4 regions of the Desulfosalsimonas propionicica genome follow, and region 4 is predicted to be linked to each of the others. Evidence: riboswitches for the same ligand, from Rfam matches in the RefSeq annotation. Region 4 holds a riboswitch; each other region holds the start of a gene.
What was found. Region 4 has a riboswitch for cobalamin ahead of cobT (nicotinate-nucleotide--dimethylbenzimidazole phosphoribosyltransferase). Riboswitches for the same ligand answer to the same signal wherever they lie in the genome.

Region 1 (4,075 bases), on a different contig from region 4:
TTCCCGAATTCATCAGATCCCCTACCAAATCCTCACAAAGCTGCCGGGCTTTTTCCAGCACCTGGCCCCCGGTCTCAACAGCCGCGCCGATTACCGGCCGGCCCCGGCTGTTAAATACCTGTTCGGGGTCATAGCCCAAGGCCCTTAAAACCGCTTCGCGAAGCGAGGGCACCGATCCGTTGGCCAGGCGCATGATCTGGACCAGGGTCCGGATCAATTGAGCATTCTCCGGCGGCCGGCCCAGGGTATGCAGGCCGTCTGCAATGGTGGTATCCGATATTTCTCCCAAATACTCATGAAGGGTTTCAATAAAGGCGGCCACGTCGGAAAGAGCGGCTTTGCGAGTGAGGTTCAGGTCATTTACAAGATCGGCCGCTTCAGCGGCCTCCCATATCATGGGCGCCAGGATCTCCAGCTTGGCCGGGTCCTGGACTGCGGCCTCCTGATATTCCAATAGCCGATTTTCCAGATCCGCCAGCTCCTCGTAGAGCCCTGCGTTTGTCAGGGCCGGCGGCAGGTGATCAATTATACAGGCATAAGAGCGACGCTTGGCCTGGGTGCCTTCGCCGGGGTCATTTATTATATAGGGATAGATATTGGGCAGATCCCCTATGGCAAGATCCGGGTAGCACTCCGGCCCAAGGCCCACGGCTTTTCCCGGCAGCCACTCCAGGCTCCCGTGTTTTCCCACATGGATCACTGCATCCGCGCCAAAGACCTCCCTGATCCACCGGTAGTGGGCCAGGTAATGATGGGGCGGGGCCATGTGCGGGTCATGGTAGAGCTTGTCCACTTGCTCTAAATATCCCCTGGGCGGCTGAATGGTGATAAACAGATTGCCGTTTAAAAACCCGGGGAAAAGCAGTCGCTGCTCATGGACAAAAAGATCGCCGGGCACCGGCCCCCAGTCCGCCTGGATTTGCTCCTGAATCGGCCGGGGCAGTGCCTTGTGCCATGGCTTATAATATTCCGGGCCGGCTGTTGCCCGGGACCGGTCGGCCATCTGATCGGGCGGGAGAAAGCGCTGGTCACAGGTCATGCAGGCAGTCAGCGCCCGGGCCAGCTCGTTGCCGTCCGTATAGAGATGATCCACCCGGTAGCCCTTTCCGTTCATGGCCGCCACCAGATCCGTGACGCTGGCAAAAGAATCCAGCCCCGACGCGCAGCCGATGCGATCGTTTCGCGGCGGGTAATGATGAAAGACAATGGCAACTTTTTTTTCCGCGTTTTTCTTTCGGCGAAGCGCCGCCCAGTTCAAGGCAAGGCGAACCATCGCAGCCGTGCGATCCGGTATGGGGACGTACTTGTTCACCGCCGCCCCGCTGATCGGGTCCGTGTCCACACACTGTTTGGCAGCCACAGGCACGGTGACAATCACACCGTCAAGCTCGGGCTGGGCCACATTGATGGTGATATCCACATTGTTCAACCCCTGCGGGTTTGCCTTCCATTCCGCTATGGGCCGGGTGGTGGCCATGGCCTGGATGACAGGCACGCCCAGGCGCTCAAGCAGCCCCCGGTATTCAGGTGCTGCCGCATTCAGGCTGAACATGACCGGATTGATCAGCACATCAATCAGCGGCCGGTCGTCTGCCATGAAAAACTGCGCCATCACGGAATCAGCGCCCTTGTTTCCGAGCAGCCGATCCTTGAAGCGCACGTGGAACACGCAAATGACGTTTGCCCCCTGAGACTCTGCCTCCCGGACAATGGCGTCAATGTGCGCCTTGTTGTTGCTCGTCCAGAAATTCTGATAAAACCAGATGCCCACCGTGGGCCGGTTTGGATCCAGGCTGCGGCGATAGCCCTCGAAATCGGCAATATGGCCATGATCCGGATGATACAGCCCTTCAAAGGGCTGAGGAGCGGGCGGGGCAAAAGCCTGGGCCTTGCCGTATAGCCGGTTGCTAAGAAAAATTAACAGATTGAGCAGATTTTCCACACCGCCATAACGATAATACCGGCTCAGCCGGGTCCACACATCAGCCCCGTTTTCCAGGCCGTCGCTATAGTCCTCAACCAGTTTCAGGGCATCCGCATTGCTGCCCGTGGGCTGCACATGAAAAAAAGGCGTTTGCCCGCCCCGGCTCCGCGCCACGGTTATGGCTTCGGTAAGCGCCTCCCAGACCGGACAGGAATGGGCGCCCGCCATCAACGTGACAAAAACGGCATCTGCGGCCAGGGCATGGCGCACAAAGGCCGCCCGGGCTTCCTCACCGGCCTCCAGCTGGGTGCGGGTGCGGGCATGGATATCAAGCGGGGCGAACCGGCTGCAAAAAATCCGGGCCGCCTCACTCAGGTTTGGGATTTCATTGGCGCTTACGCTGAAGTAGACCAGTTTCATTAAAACGCAATCTCATATCCAGTTTTAAAAAACCGGGGCATGCCGTAATAAATATAATTGTCTGTTTCCTTGTTGCCGTTTATCTCAACATCTTCATCAAACACGTTGTCCACGGCCATTGTCAGATAGCCTTTCCACAAACGGTATTTTCCGCGTAATCCATGTAAAAGCCGGAAAGCCCAAGCTTGCTCCATTTGCGGATCGTATTCGTACTCCATGCTGTCTTCGTCCCCGTACTTAAAGAAGGCCTGGGTTTTCTGCAAAAAAAATCCCGGACCGCATACACGATCCGGGATATCCCTTTTTATCCGCAGATTCAGCCCGGGGCACAACGTTGCCGGCGCAGTCAAACCCCTTATGCTTATTCAGACAGGTCTTCTGACTTGCGGATCCCTCTACTCGCTGCCCCTTCCCGACACCTTCGCCAGTGGCTTTATTGCAGCTTTCGTCCCCGCTCACAGCCGCGGGCCGGTCCCTGATTTGCACAGGGTTCCCTCTTCGGCTCAACTGATGAGCACCTGAATAAAAAATTCATTTAAAAAGATTCCAAAAGCAAAGTCAAGGATGAATTGCCGCGCTGCCCCCTCGGCCCACTCTTGTTCAAGTGGGTTGACAATGGGATGATTTCTTTATATTCTCTTTTCAGCCTAAAATAAAATAAAATAAAAGGTCCGGGTGCGGCCCGGGGGCCTGAGCAAAGTCCCTTCCGGCCGCTAAAAGGGAACACCGTGAAATTCGGTGGTGGACCCGCCGCTGTAATCGGGGACGAAAACTGCAGCATCCCACTGGCAAAGTTGCCGGGAAGGGGCAGTGAGTAGATCGATCCGAGAGCCAGAAGACCTGCCCGGACTTTGAGAAGCGCGGCTTCCCGGTATAGCCGCCGTTTCACCGCACCCTGGATAAAAAAGGGAAATCCCGGATCGTGTATGCGATCCGGGATTTTTTTTTGCACTTTGATGAATATCCGTTACCTCATACTGGCACTGACCACAAGATGCAACCTGTGCTGCCGATATTGTTATAACGGTCCGGAGAAAACGCCGGCCGATATGCCGGAGTCGGTTTTATACCAGGCCTGCCGGCTGGCGGCAGACAGCGGCCGCCCCTTTCATCTGCAGCTCACCGGGGGCGAGCCGACGCTGATGCCGGCACTGATTGAAAAAGCCGCCCGGTCCGCCCGTGAAAGCGGACTTTGCCGGACTATCGGAATACAGACCAACGGGAGCTGCCTGAGCCCGGAGATGCTGAAAATTTTCAAGACCTACGACATGCAGGTGGGAGTCAGTCTGGACGGCGGTCCGGACGTCCACCAGGCGCAGCGGGGCAAGGCGGCCGAAACCCTTCGCGGCCTGCAGATGCTGGAGTCCGCCGGCATCCCCTTTCGGGTGACAACCGTGGTGACCCGCCACAACACGGCTTTCCTGGATCGCCTGGCGCTTACTCTGGCGGGCTTTTCCTGCGCCCGGGGCATCGGCCTGGATCTTTTGGTGGCCAAAGGCCGGGCCGCTGCAACGGCGGCTGCAGATTTTCCCGACAGCCGGTCCCTGGCAGACGGCAGCAAAGCCATGGCCGCAACCTTGGCTGCGGTTAACGCCTGCAGGCCCCGCCCTATCCGTTTGCGTGAAAAGGATCTGTTGATGCGCGCTGAAAAAAAGCCGGCCTTCTGTCATGCCTGCCGGGGAGAGAGCCTGGCTGTTCATCCGGACGGCCGGCTGTTTCCCTGCGGACAAA
Region 2 (4,075 bases), on a different contig from region 4:
TGAATCCCGGAACAATCTTTATCGACGGAGGGGGGCTGGCTCTGGCCGCCAGGGCCTACAAAAAAAATCCCGGAATTTATAATGCCCTGGCGGCTTTTGCCCGGGATCGAGTTTATATGCTGCACCCGTTTAACTGGTATACGACCAATATCGGCACGGTGCTGTGTGATGCCTATGCTGTTGGCAAAATCATGCACCCGGAGCCCTTTGCCGACGTGGATCTATCTGAAAAGGCAGACGAAATATACACTTTTCTGATCGGGGCGCCTGTACATGAACATATGGTCAAAGATTACGGTCCCCTTGGGTCAAAAGCCCCGTTCATTCGAAGAAACCGGAGGTAATCATGTTGCAGACTTCAAGCGGCCACGGCCGGGAATATAAACTCAATACAGCCAAGGCGGAATTTTTTGACGCCCATGCGGAATCCCCGTGGGCTGCGCTGGAATACTCGCCCGAAGAAAAAGCCAGGATCCGGCAGGCAATCCAATCCCTTCCAAGCCTGCACGGACAGACCGTGCTTGAGCCCGGATGCGGCACCGGCCGTTTGACCCGTATCCTGGCCGAACAGGTGGGTCCGCAGGGCCGGATTCTGGCCATGGACATCAGCTCCAAAATGGTACAAAAGGCTCACCGCAAGGTGGGAAAATTGCCCAATGTACATCTGCGCTGCGCGGCCATGGAAGCCTGCATTTTGCCCGGGGAGGAAGTGGATCTGGTTTTTTGTCACCAGGTCTTTCCCCATTTTGACGACCCGCAACAAGCCGCCAAAATCATGGCCGGGTGCCTGCGTCCCGGCGGAAGGCTGATGATCCTGCACCTGATTGGCAGCAATGAGATCAATGACCTGCACCGTAAGGCGGGAACGGCTGTGGCCCGGGACATGATGCCGGATCAGCAGGAATTGCAGCAGATGTTAAACCGGGCGGGTCTTGATATTGAGAAGATCAACGACGCCCATGACCATTTTGTTCTCATAGCGGGCAAGGGCACAGTCCCCGGGGCTGTACAGACAACAACCTGAACCGGGCATTTCAAATTTTGCCGCATATGGTGTGTCAGCGGGATAAACAATAAATGCAAGTCTGAAAAGGCCAGAAAAAATGAAACAGCATGAGGTGAAAGCCGGATTTGAAAAATGGTCTGTGTTTGAAAAAGCCAAAAAAGCCAACCGGATGTGCCATACAGAGGCGTATCAGGGGCTCAGGGAAATCCTGACAAAGAAATGCGCACCTTGTCCCCGGATCCTGGATATCGGGTGCGGGGACGCAGATGATATCTCGCTGATTCTGGAAGACCATCCTGTTTCTGAATACATCGGTATCGACAATTCGCCGCAGGTTCTCGGGCAAGCCCGGTCCCATCTGTATCAGCGACTGTCCTGTACATGGCATCTCATCTGTGCGGATTACACCGAGGCCCTGCACAGCATTCAGGCCCCCATGGATGTGATCTGGCTCGGTCTTTTCCTCCATCATCTGCCTCAGGAACAAAAGCGGTTATTCTTTCAACAAGCCTTCACGCTTTTGTCCCCGGCAGGAGCCGTTATATGCCACGACCCCGTGCTCCTGGAAACAGAAAACCGGGCCGGGTTCCTGGAGCGCATCTCCCTTGCCTGCCGGAACTGGCCGGAACTGACCCCTGATGAGAAAGAGATGCTCTGCCGTCACTGGTCTGATCATGGCCGGCAGGAGCATATCCCCATGCTGGAAGAAATCGCCGGGGAATCCGGGTTTTCACAAACGGAAATACTGTGGCGGGACCCGGACGCCTTCTACGCCCTGCTGGCCTTCCGGCGCTGAGCCACTGCATCAATTGGACTTCAACTGTAATAATGTCCTTTGACGTGGTCTTACAGCGGGACATTGGCCCTGTCGCCGGATAAAGGTCTTCTGTGTGGACAGCAATAAACTTTGCGGTATCCCGGGCGTGATCCCCTGCTGAAATAAACAGGCAGACATATTTCAGGGCGTCTGGTGTCACGCGGTATTTTATGACAATAAAAACGCTGTTGACAACAGATCCGGGCATGCATTAAAAAAAAGTGTACCTGTCAGGGTGCCGGGAGATACCTGCAGAAGATTTGGCGGGCAGCTTCCGGGTAAAAGGAAAGATGGTGCAAGTCCATCGCATGCCAGCCGTTGCCGTGATCCGGGGACAACAACCGCATAAGGCCACTTTCAGGAAGTCACTGCCTGGGGGGAAGGCGCGGTTCAAGGAAGATCCGTAAGCCGGAAAGCCTGCCCTGACGGAAGTTAAGGATTTTTGCTGGATCAAATCCTTCTGATAACATTTATCAGGAGGTGTTTTGTGACAGCAGCAATCCATCACGAATTCGGTGCCCTCATTTCCCGGCTGACCCGCCGTGAAAACCTTTCCCGCAAAGAAGCTGAACAGGCTTTTGCCACTGTTTTAAACGATTCCACCACCCAAATGCAGCAGGGCGCTTTTCTTGCCGCCCTTAGGACAAAAGGCGAAACAGAGGCGGAAATCGCCGGCGCCTGGGATGCCATCTATCAACTGGACACGGTCAAAATTCCCCTTAGCCCCGGCCTGCTGCCGGTTGAAAACAGCGGCACCGGCATGGACACTTTCAAGACCTTTAATATCAGTACGGCAGCAGCCGTGGCCGCAGCCGCACGAGGCATTTGCATGGCCCGGCACGGCTCCCGGTCCATTACTTCAAGCTGCGGAACAGTGGATATGGCCGAGGCCCTTGGCGTGGATGTCGAATGCCCGGCCGAAATGGTGGCGAGAAGCATTGAAAACGCCGGTATCGGCCTTTTCAACGGCATGAGCGCCACTGTTCATCCCGGCGCCCTGGGCCGGATTCTGTCTATGATCCACTTTGGCTCCACCCTCAATATTGCAGCATCGCTGGCCAACCCGGCCATGCCCGCAACGGGTTTGCGGGGCGTGTATGACCGGGAGATGATCCTGCCGGTCATCCGGGTAATGAAAGCCATCGGCTACCAAAAAGCCATTGTTGTCCACGGGGCAGCAGACGGCGCAGCCCCTGAGCAGACCGGAATGGATGAAGCCTCGGTAATCGGGCCCACTTTTTGTGCAAGGCTTCTTGAATCCGGCGAAATTGAAACCTTTACCCTTTATCCGCAGACATACGGCCTGGGCAAAGGCGATCCCGGGGATCTGGCGCCTTCAGGCAACATGGACACAGAGACCCGCCGCTTTGTCCGCCTTATGCGCAACAAGGAAAACAGTCTCCGTAAAGAAGCGGTCATGCTCAATGCCGCACTGATTTTCTATGCCGCGGACATGGTCTCAGGCATTGATGACGGCCTGGAAATCGCCGCCAATGCCATGGAAAGCGGGGACGCATTGGCCACCTTGCGGGCCTGGGTTGCCGCTCAGAACCGGGACCCGGAAACAGGACTGCAAACCCTGGAGAAATGGATTGAATAGCAACAGCCCTGCAAGCAAAGGGATGATTGCCGCAGAGGAGGGGCTATGAGGATAGTGTTGACCGACCGCAGATGCCTGGAAATCCAAAACAACAACAAACTGGAAAAAAGCGGCAAAGGCGAGATACGCCTTCGGGTGCTTTACTGCGCCATATGCCGGACAGATGCAAAGATGTGGGACCAGGGGCACCGGGATCTGATCCTGCCCCGGGTGCCCGGCCATGAAATGGCGGTTGCCGACAACCGGGGAAACCGTTACGTCATATGGCCGGGTATCAGCTGCGGCACATGTGTGCACTGCCGGGCAGGACGGGAAAACCGGTGTGAACATCTACAAATTCTGGGATTTCACAGGGACGGCGGTTTTGCCGACGAAATCATCGCCCCTGCGCACAGCCTGATCCCTGTTCCCGAAACCCTGGATCCGGCCATTTCCTGTTTTGCCGAGCCAATGGGCTGTATTTTCCATGCCCTGGCAAACTTCCCTGTAAAGAAAAACCCTCGCTTTTTGATTTACGGCGGCGGCACCATGGGGCTTTTGGCCGGCCTCGTCATTCAGGCGGCCGGGGGCAAACCCATGATAATTGAAAAAAACAAGGAAAAAATCCAGGCTGCGCACCCCTTTTTAAAGGCCACCACAATAGCATGCGCGA
Region 3 (4,075 bases), on a different contig from region 4:
TATCCCTTTTTCCATTCCAGGGAGCCGTATTCGGTCCCCACATTGTAATGAACACCAGGTTCCCCGCTTATGGTTGTATAGGACATCACGCCGGCTGTGGTATCCGAGCCGTACAATGAGGCCTGGGGGCCGCGGAGAATTTCCACGGATCCGATCAGTCGGGGGTCGATATGCCCGAGAAAATGGCCGGTTCCGGCACCATAGGCCTCATTGATCTTCATACCGTTGACAAGCACCAGAAAATGACCATCATCGTATCCCCGAAGCTTTGGATAATTGAACTGGCCCGGGCCGCCGGCCTGCTTGAACTCGACACTGGGGGTGAAGCGAAGAATCTCGGTTGTGTCTGTAAAGCCCCCCAGCTTGATCCGGTCTTCGGTGACAACGGTTACCGAGTCCGTGATATGCTCAATTTTGCGCTCGATCTTGGTGGACTTGACCACCATGTCATCCATTTCGGTTGTTTTTGCTTCCCCGGGTTCCTGCGTTCCAGTGCTTTCCCTTGCGTCTTTTGCCTCATTTGCAAAGGCTGCAACTCCCGTCGGGGCGCACGCGAACACGAGTATGAGCAGAAGCAGTTTGGCACACAATTTTATGTGGCACGTCATCGCGGTCCTCCATGTCCGTATGATTTGGTTTTTGTCGCCTGTCCTTACTTAAAACTGATAACGAAGCCCTATGGCAAAATTGCGTCCGGGCATGGGATAACCGTCTTTGTGGGCATAATCCCTGTCAAAAAGGTTTTTTATTTCGCCGCGCAGGCTCATGTCTCCATAACGGCCCCAATTGACAAGCCGTTTTTCCACTGAAAGATTGGCCACTGCATAACTGGGCAGTTTTTCGCCGCCATAGTCAGTCAAATGGTCTGTGTAGGTCAGGTTGAATGCGGCTGAGAAGCCTTCTAAGTCGTGAACCCGTATCCCGCACGCCCCTTTGTATTCGGAAATCTGTTCCAGGTCTTCACCGGTTTCTTCATTTGTATAGTCCAGGAGGTAGACAAAACTGGCATAAGGTTTTATCTGCCAGGTTGACAAATTAAGGAGATGGGCCAGGTTATATGAAAGCTCGCCCTCAAAGCCTGAAACAGTGGCTTCTCCAATGTTGAGATAGGTATACTCTGTGGGACTGATGAAAGTTCCGCTGATCTTGTCTTTATATTCAGTATGGAAATAAGTCAGTGACGCATCAAAATATTTGTAATAGAAATCCAGGCCTGCTTCATAAGTCTGACTTTGCTCCGGTTTTAAATCGGGGTTGCCGGAGTATTGCACTCCATAAGAGAAAATATCATAGGCCAGTTCTCCCGGTGCCGGCATTCTAAATCCTTCGGCATAGTTGATCCTTAACTTGAGATTCTCGACAGGCAGGTAGGCGATCCCGATCTGTGGCGTTGTGTTTTCATCTTCGGATTTTATATTCTGGTCCTTGGCTTTGTATTCATAGTCGTCGTAGCGTAGGCCTGCGGATAAAATAAGCCGTTTGTCCAGGTAATCGGCCTTGCCGAGAAGGAAATAAGAGGGGTTGTCATATTCTCCTTTTTTTGGCGTCGAAGTTGAGGAAAGATCGTAATGGATCCAGTCAACACCCGCAGTCAGGCGATAATTTTTCGGGCTCCAGGTCATTTGGGCCTGCGCACCCTCAGGTTCAGTGGTTGATTTGTAATCAAGCGCGCTTGTGTCGCTGGTGACAACGTAATTGGTGTTTTCGTCCTCTGAGGTAAAATATCTGGCCTTCCATGAAAACAGTTTGTCCCGGGTCGCTCCTTCGTAGATGAAATCGTACGACTCCAGGCTTTTGTCCATATAATCATCAGGATCTTTATAATAGCCCGGCGCCAGTGTTCCGCCATCACCGATGTGGCTGGCGTCATAGTACTGATAGATGAATCCGATTCTGTGATCGGGCAGAAATTCATAGCCCAGGTTCAGACTGAGCTTGTCTTGTTCATCAATACCGGTATTTTCATATTTTTCACCTCCGCCTGTGTCATAGTCGTCCACGCTGCTTTGCGAAAAAGAGCCCGAAAAATCAAAGTCCTTTGTTTTTCCGGAAAATCCGATGCTGCTTTCCTGATAGTTAAAACTGCCCAGTTTTCCCTCTACAAAAGCCGAGGGTTTTTCTTTTCCCCGTTTTGTAATGACATTGATCAGGCCCCCCATGGCCGCCGCCCCATACTGAACAGAGGCCGGACCGTGGATGATTTCCACACGCTCAATATTCTCGGTCATGATTTTGGCCGTATTCCCTGTCCCGGTTCTGCGTCCGTCAACAAGAAGGAGGACCCTGCCGGCCAGATCAATACCATGGACATCTGTTCGTGCCCCCTGAACGCCAACCCCGGAAAGCGCACCGGGGTATTTGATAATCCGGCCCACATTTTCTTCCGCCAAAAGCTCGCCAAGATCCCGGGCGGGAGAGAGCCGGATTTCTTCTTCCGTAATGACCGTTATATTCTTGGTGATTTCTTTTTTCATTTCCTTGACCCTGCCGGCAGTAACCACCATGTCCTCCATTTTTGTGGCAGTTTTTTCTGATTGATCCGCAGCAGCACGGCTTAGTGTCTTCTCTGCATCATCTGTAGGTTCCTGAACGCCCAGGGCGCTGGTTGGCATAAACAGAAAAAAAGTTAAAAAAATACCAAAAACGGTGCATAACATCTTTATTCGTATAACTGTTTTCATCATACTCTCCTTTTTTACCGGATCCATTGATCGTTTAAAACGCAGGAGGAAAATGAAAAAGCCCCGACTTCCGGGGCTTTCTGGTTTCACTTCGCATGGGGCAGGCCATTTGGATATGCCTGGTGAGCCTGCCCTTTTATTGAAAGTGCGACCGATTCCTCGTCAGTCTGTTCCACTTTGGCTGCGGCCGGCAGGTCTTCTGGCTTCTCTGCCGGAGGGCGGCCTTCCCGTTCTTCGGACATAACAGTGGCCTTTTTACTTGCCATCCGGTTCCCGGCCCCTTTTAGCGGGCAGGGCAGAGTGACAGCGGCGGGACCGCTCCCGATTTTCACGGGATTCCCTATTATCGCCGGGCAAATGCTTTGCGCCGGTGACCGGCTGCATTGCTTTTCTTATCAAATTTCTTTTTTAAATCACCTTTCCTTTCATTGCTTGATGCTTTGTTACTTGTTAAGGATCGTTTTTCAACATCCCTGTTTATTTTGCCATTTATCCGCAAAGCCCATGGCCAGTGCGCGGCAGACCAGATCCGTGAATGCGGGATTGCCGTATTCCCCGTGCAGGGGGGCAAGGGCCTCCCGGTAGCCGGCCATCCGGGTGTAGTCCCCGGATACAGCACAGGCCGTCTGGGCGGCATAAGCCCCCATGACCTCGCCCCAGCAGGTTGCCGGGAGAACGCCCCAGGCAAACTTGTCCTTTAAATGGACCATGGCGGCAACAGCGGCCACTGTAACGGGATCTCGCTCGATGACCGTGAAATTGTCCAGCAAAAGCGCCGCCTGGCCGTTTGTTAGATGCCGGCAGATGCTTTCCTGCATGGTTTTTCGCGAGAGGCCGAAGCGCTCCAGGTGTATTTTGGCCGAGCACTGGCCGGCAGGCGTCAGGCTGTTTTGAAGCGCCAGGGTCTTTTTGGTCGCTTTTAGCACTGCGCGGCCGATGAGCTCTCCCAGGGCGGCATGCTTGCCCGCACTGGTCAGGGCAGGATCTCCGGTTTCGCAGGCGGCAACGCCGATCTGATCCGTGCCGGTGCCCGTGGCCAGGCCGTCGGAGTAACGCGAGTTCACGCAAAGCTCCTGCAGAGCGGCGGTTTTGGCCTCAGTGGCCGTGACCAGGGTCCGGGTGAGCGCCCCGGGAGTGAGGGGTTTGTTGATAAAGAGCATGGTGTTGATGGTGCCGGGGCCTTTTGGGTCTGCCGCCTTGTTGATTTTTTCAAATCCTTCGCCGGTTTCGTAAATTGAGGCCGGGTCCCCGGCCCGGCCGGCATTGCTCTCCACCCCGCCGGTGCATATCGCCAAAACGGTCAGCTCATGAAACGATTCGGTTTGAAAAACGGCATTGTGCATGTTGGCGGCGGTGCCAAGCACAGCGCACTCTTCTGCCGGAAGATCCCAGGG
Region 4 (4,075 bases):
GGACCCTGCATCTGCCTTTTGAAGAAAACAGCACAGATACGGGCACGGTGCAAAAATGGCAGAAACGGGCCATTGATGCATTGGAACGGCTGCTGGTCCAGAGCGGGATTGCCCCCCGGCACATCTCCATTGAAAACCTGGATTATCCGCCAGAATGGATGGAGCCAGTGGCAGAAGCCATGGATGTTTCCGTATGCCTGGATACCGGCCACCTGCTGGAATACAATTTTGACATCCTTGAAACCTTTGAACTTTTCCGCCCCAGGATCACGATCCTGCATTTATATGGCGACGTGGCCGCCGGCCGGGGCCATTTGGGCCTTCATCGCCTGGATGCCCGGCATGTTCCGGCTGTATCGCGAATTCTGGAGGGATTTTGCGGCACTGTGAGTCTGGAGGTATTTTCCTTCAATGATCTGAGCAAATCCCTTCCGGCCCTGGAGGGCCTTGTTTCCTGAGGGCCTTGCAGATATTGCTTGACTTTGCCGGCACCCCTTGGTTAAAAATTTTAAGACAATTGAACAGGGCGTTTTTTTGCAAACGGAACACGGTGCAAACCCGTGACGCTCCCGGCGCTGTGAACCGCTAAACGCCCGCGCGCATGCAGGGCCATGGCCCTGCGGTCGCTGCCGGTTTTCAGGCCGGCGGGAAGGCCCGCGCGGGATTTCAATCCGGCAAGTCAGAAGACGTGTAAAAAACGCGAATTTACGGAATCCGATGGCAAAGGGTTCCGGCAGGAAAACCCATGTTTTCCGGTCGGGACCCTTTTTTTGTTAAAAGCTTTTTACCGCGTCCGCTGTTTTTTCAGGAAGGAAGCCCTGCGGCCGGGCATGAAAACAACGCTTTTTAAGACTTGGATGTGTTGCTTTCGACCCCCTTGGTGAAACTTTGCACGCAGTCGGCCATGATGCCGGCCCGGGGGTGGTTTGCGAGTCGCATTGAGCGCGCAAGCGGTCAGCAGGGAGCAAACCGCCACCGGGTCGGCATCATGCGAAAATTACAGAACCAGGCACGAACAGCAACTTTTTTTGATGTTACCCGGCTGCGGTATTTTAACCCAACAGATACAGAAAAAAGGAGAGACACAATGAACCTTAACGAAGCCATTGAAAAAATCCGCCCCCCGGATGAACAATTTGAACAAAAGGCCGCGGCCCGGCTGTCTGATCAGGCCCGGCCCGGCGGCAGCCTGGGAATGCTGGAAGACGCGGCCCGGCGCCTGGCGGGCATGGCCCGAAGCCTGGATGTGCACTTGAAACGCAAGGTCATCGTTACCTGCGCGGGTGATCACGGCGTGGTGGCGGAAGGTGTAAGCCTTTTTCCCCAGGAAGTCACAGCCCAGATGGTTTACAACTTTGTGGACGGCGGGGCCTCAATCAACGTCCTGGCCCGGCACGCCGGCGCGGAAGTCCGGGCGGCGGACCTGGGCGTAAACCATGATTTTGAAAAAAATCTGCCGATTTTTCATGAAAAAATCCGAAAAGGGACGGATAATCTAAGACGTAAATCCGCCATGACCCGCCGGGAAGCTATTTTGTCAATTGAGGCCGGCATCCGCATTGCCGAACAGCTCCACACTGCACATTCGGTGGACCTGCTGGGCACCGGGGATATGGGCATCGGCAACACCACCCCCTCTTCTGCGGTGATTGCGGCATTTTCCGGCATTGACCCGAAAAAACTCGTGGGCCGGGGCACGGGTATTGATGACACCGCCCTGACAAACAAGATCGAGGTGATCCGCGGGGCCCTGGACCTGCACACCCCGGACCCGAAAGACCCCGTTGACGTGCTGGCCAAAGTGGGCGGATTTGAAATCGGCGGTCTGGCCGGGCTCGTCATTGGCGGGGCTGCCCTGGGATTTCCAGTGGTGTGCGACGGCCTGATTGCCACGGCCGGGGCCCTGATTGCCTGCGAACTGGCCCCGGGAGCCAAAAAATGGTTGTTTACAAGCCACCGCTCCGTGGAAATCGGCCACCAGTTCATGATTGACCGGCTGGGCATGGAGCCGCTGCTGGATCTCGGGCTCCGGCTCGGGGAAGGCACGGGTGCGGCTCTGGCCATGGAACTTCTGGATGCCGCAACCCGGGTGTTGGCCGAAATCCGGACATTTGAGGAAGTCAGCATCAGAAACGCCCAGAAACAGTAAATTTGATGAGCCTGTAAAAAGTCTTTTTTACAGGCTGTATTATGTAAAATCAGGAAGTTATTTTTTATCGCCTGACGGTTATATCTGTTTTAAGACTTCTTGCGACCCCATCAAATTTGATCAATATGATCAAATACAGCAAACCCTGAAAAAAATTTGTCAGGATTTGCGCATGTACCGGGGTCGGGGTGGGTTTGTTTGTCTGCGGATCGCTTTCGGCGATCGGCCCGCGGCCCTGGCTGGAATTTCAAAAACTCGGGCGCAGGCGCCCTCAGACAGTTTGAAATTCCGGGCGCCAGGCCCGCGGGCCGATCTTTGGCCGAAACCGCTCCAATGCAGCCAAACAAACCCACCCCGACCCCGCCACATGGCCAGCATTCTGGGAATAGGAACACTACTGCGTTTTTACCGAAAAACGCCCCTGAGTTCGAGAATGGCTCAGGTGTAGGTCAATCCGGAGGGCTTTTCCAATTTCCTTTGCAGAAAAATCGAGCTTGCAATGGCTCGCCAGGGAAGCCCGGAGGGCCGGGGGGGCGGGTTTTTGAAGCGACATTGAGCGTTTTTGCGGAAAAATTCAGCCACTGCCGGAGCCGGAAAATTTCAAACTGTTTGAGGCCGTAAGGCCGAGTTTTTGAAATTTCGGCGGAGGCATTGGCTGAATCCGCAAAAAGGCTCAGGAGCGAAAAAACCCGCCCCCACGCCCTCCGGACTTCCTTCCCCAAAACTTGCAAAATTCCGATGGCAGCGTCTGGATGTTTGGAACAGGCCGGGCGGGAACTTTTTTATCCATGGCCTTCATATCCATTGCAGTATATGCTATATTTCAGCCAATGTCCGCCTGGGCCGGCAAACAAGAGGAATTTTATGGCAGAAATGTTTGATTCGGCAAAAACCCGCATCCTTGAAAATGTTCAGGTCAACATCCCGTTTACCTGGCTTATGGATTCACAGGAAAACTGGCTGGAAATTTTCGCGGAAAACCGAATTCAGCCGGAAATCGGCTTAGACGCTGAGACCCTGGACCGGTTTGCACCGGAAGATTTCTCCCGTGTGGGCCGCCGGTTTGCCCATGCCGGGTGCCGGGTGACGGTACACGGACCGTTTCTGGACTTGTCACCGGGATCGCCAGATCCGGAAATCCGGTCGGCAACCCACAAGCGGCTGACACAGGCCCGGGCGGCTGCAGAGGTTTTGGGCCCGGAAACCATGGTCTGCCATGCCGGCTATGACCCGGCGCGCTACAGCTTTATCCGGCAGGAGTGGTACAAAAGGGCGGCTGACACATGGAACACCCACAGCTATGCCCTTTGGGACCATGGCATCCGCCTGGTGCTGGAAAACGTCTACGAACCCGACCCAAAAGACCTGATGGATTTATTTGAAAAAACCGATCCAGAGACAACCGGTTTCTGTCTTGACGTGGGACACCTGACCGTATTTGGCTCGTTTTCTCTCTCAGAGTGGCTCAACAGACTCGGTCCCCGTATCCGCCAGCTCCACCTGCACGACAATTGCGGAAAAACCGATGACCACCTGGGAATGGGACGGGGCATCATCGATTTCACGCCCTTGCATGAGTGGCTGAAAACCGCCGGCCCCGGGCCTGTTATCACCCTGGAACCCCACCGCCGGGAAGACCTGTTGCACAGCCTTTTGTTTCTGGAAAATCACAAATGGTTCCAATAAGTTCTTTATTGCTGAGCGCACCCGGCAAATGCCTTGATTTGCCTTGACAAATCCGGCTGTTCTTATTAGATAAATTCCTTTACATCAGGAGGTGTATAAGGCGAGATGCCCGTTAGCAATTGTTTCGGGTTTTGTGAAATGACCAACATCATTTGAAAGGAGAGGTTGACATGTCGAATCTAATTCCCCCGCATGGCGGCAAGGGCCTGATCAATTGTCTGCTGGAAGGCGCGGAACTGG

Region 1: linked by a shared signal. The riboswitch ahead of HNR65_RS12035 (hypothetical protein) and the one ahead of cobT (nicotinate-nucleotide--dimethylbenzimidazole phosphoribosyltransferase) in region 4 are both predicted to bind cobalamin.
Region 2: linked by a shared signal. The riboswitch ahead of trpD (anthranilate phosphoribosyltransferase) and the one ahead of cobT (nicotinate-nucleotide--dimethylbenzimidazole phosphoribosyltransferase) in region 4 are both predicted to bind cobalamin.
Region 3: linked by a shared signal. The riboswitch ahead of HNR65_RS12065 (TonB-dependent receptor plug domain-containing protein) and the one ahead of cobT (nicotinate-nucleotide--dimethylbenzimidazole phosphoribosyltransferase) in region 4 are both predicted to bind cobalamin.

Annotation. Positions count from the first base shown of each region.
Region 1 is NZ_JACDUS010000007.1:22,145-26,219, reverse strand. Features, by position in the region: gene cobN (cobaltochelatase subunit CobN) at 1-2,344, opposite strand, end outside; gene HNR65_RS12035 (hypothetical protein) at 2,344-2,607, opposite strand; cobalamin riboswitch at 2,696-2,881, opposite strand; cobalamin riboswitch at 3,001-3,206, shown strand; gene HNR65_RS12030 (radical SAM/SPASM domain-containing protein) at 3,271-4,075, shown strand, end outside.
Region 2 is NZ_JACDUS010000007.1:8,694-12,768, reverse strand. Features, by position in the region: gene HNR65_RS11985 (ABC transporter substrate-binding protein) at 1-344, shown strand, start outside; gene HNR65_RS11980 (class I SAM-dependent methyltransferase) at 347-1,024, shown strand; gene HNR65_RS11975 (class I SAM-dependent methyltransferase) at 1,104-1,802, shown strand; cobalamin riboswitch at 2,040-2,262, shown strand; gene trpD (anthranilate phosphoribosyltransferase) at 2,311-3,423, shown strand; gene HNR65_RS11965 (alcohol dehydrogenase catalytic domain-containing protein) at 3,469-4,075, shown strand, end outside.
Region 3 is NZ_JACDUS010000007.1:30,952-35,026, forward strand. Features, by position in the region: gene HNR65_RS12060 (TonB-dependent receptor plug domain-containing protein) at 1-608, opposite strand, end outside; gene HNR65_RS12065 (TonB-dependent receptor plug domain-containing protein) at 657-2,474, opposite strand; cobalamin riboswitch at 2,854-3,075, opposite strand; gene HNR65_RS12070 (adenosylcobinamide amidohydrolase) at 3,146-4,075, opposite strand, start outside.
Region 4 is NZ_JACDUS010000001.1:490,120-494,194, reverse strand. Features, by position in the region: gene cbiR (cobamide remodeling phosphodiesterase CbiR) at 1-458, shown strand, start outside; cobalamin riboswitch at 499-704, shown strand; gene cobT (nicotinate-nucleotide--dimethylbenzimidazole phosphoribosyltransferase) at 1,088-2,149, shown strand; gene HNR65_RS02140 (sugar phosphate isomerase/epimerase family protein) at 3,014-3,835, shown strand; gene sat (sulfate adenylyltransferase) at 4,006-4,075, shown strand, end outside.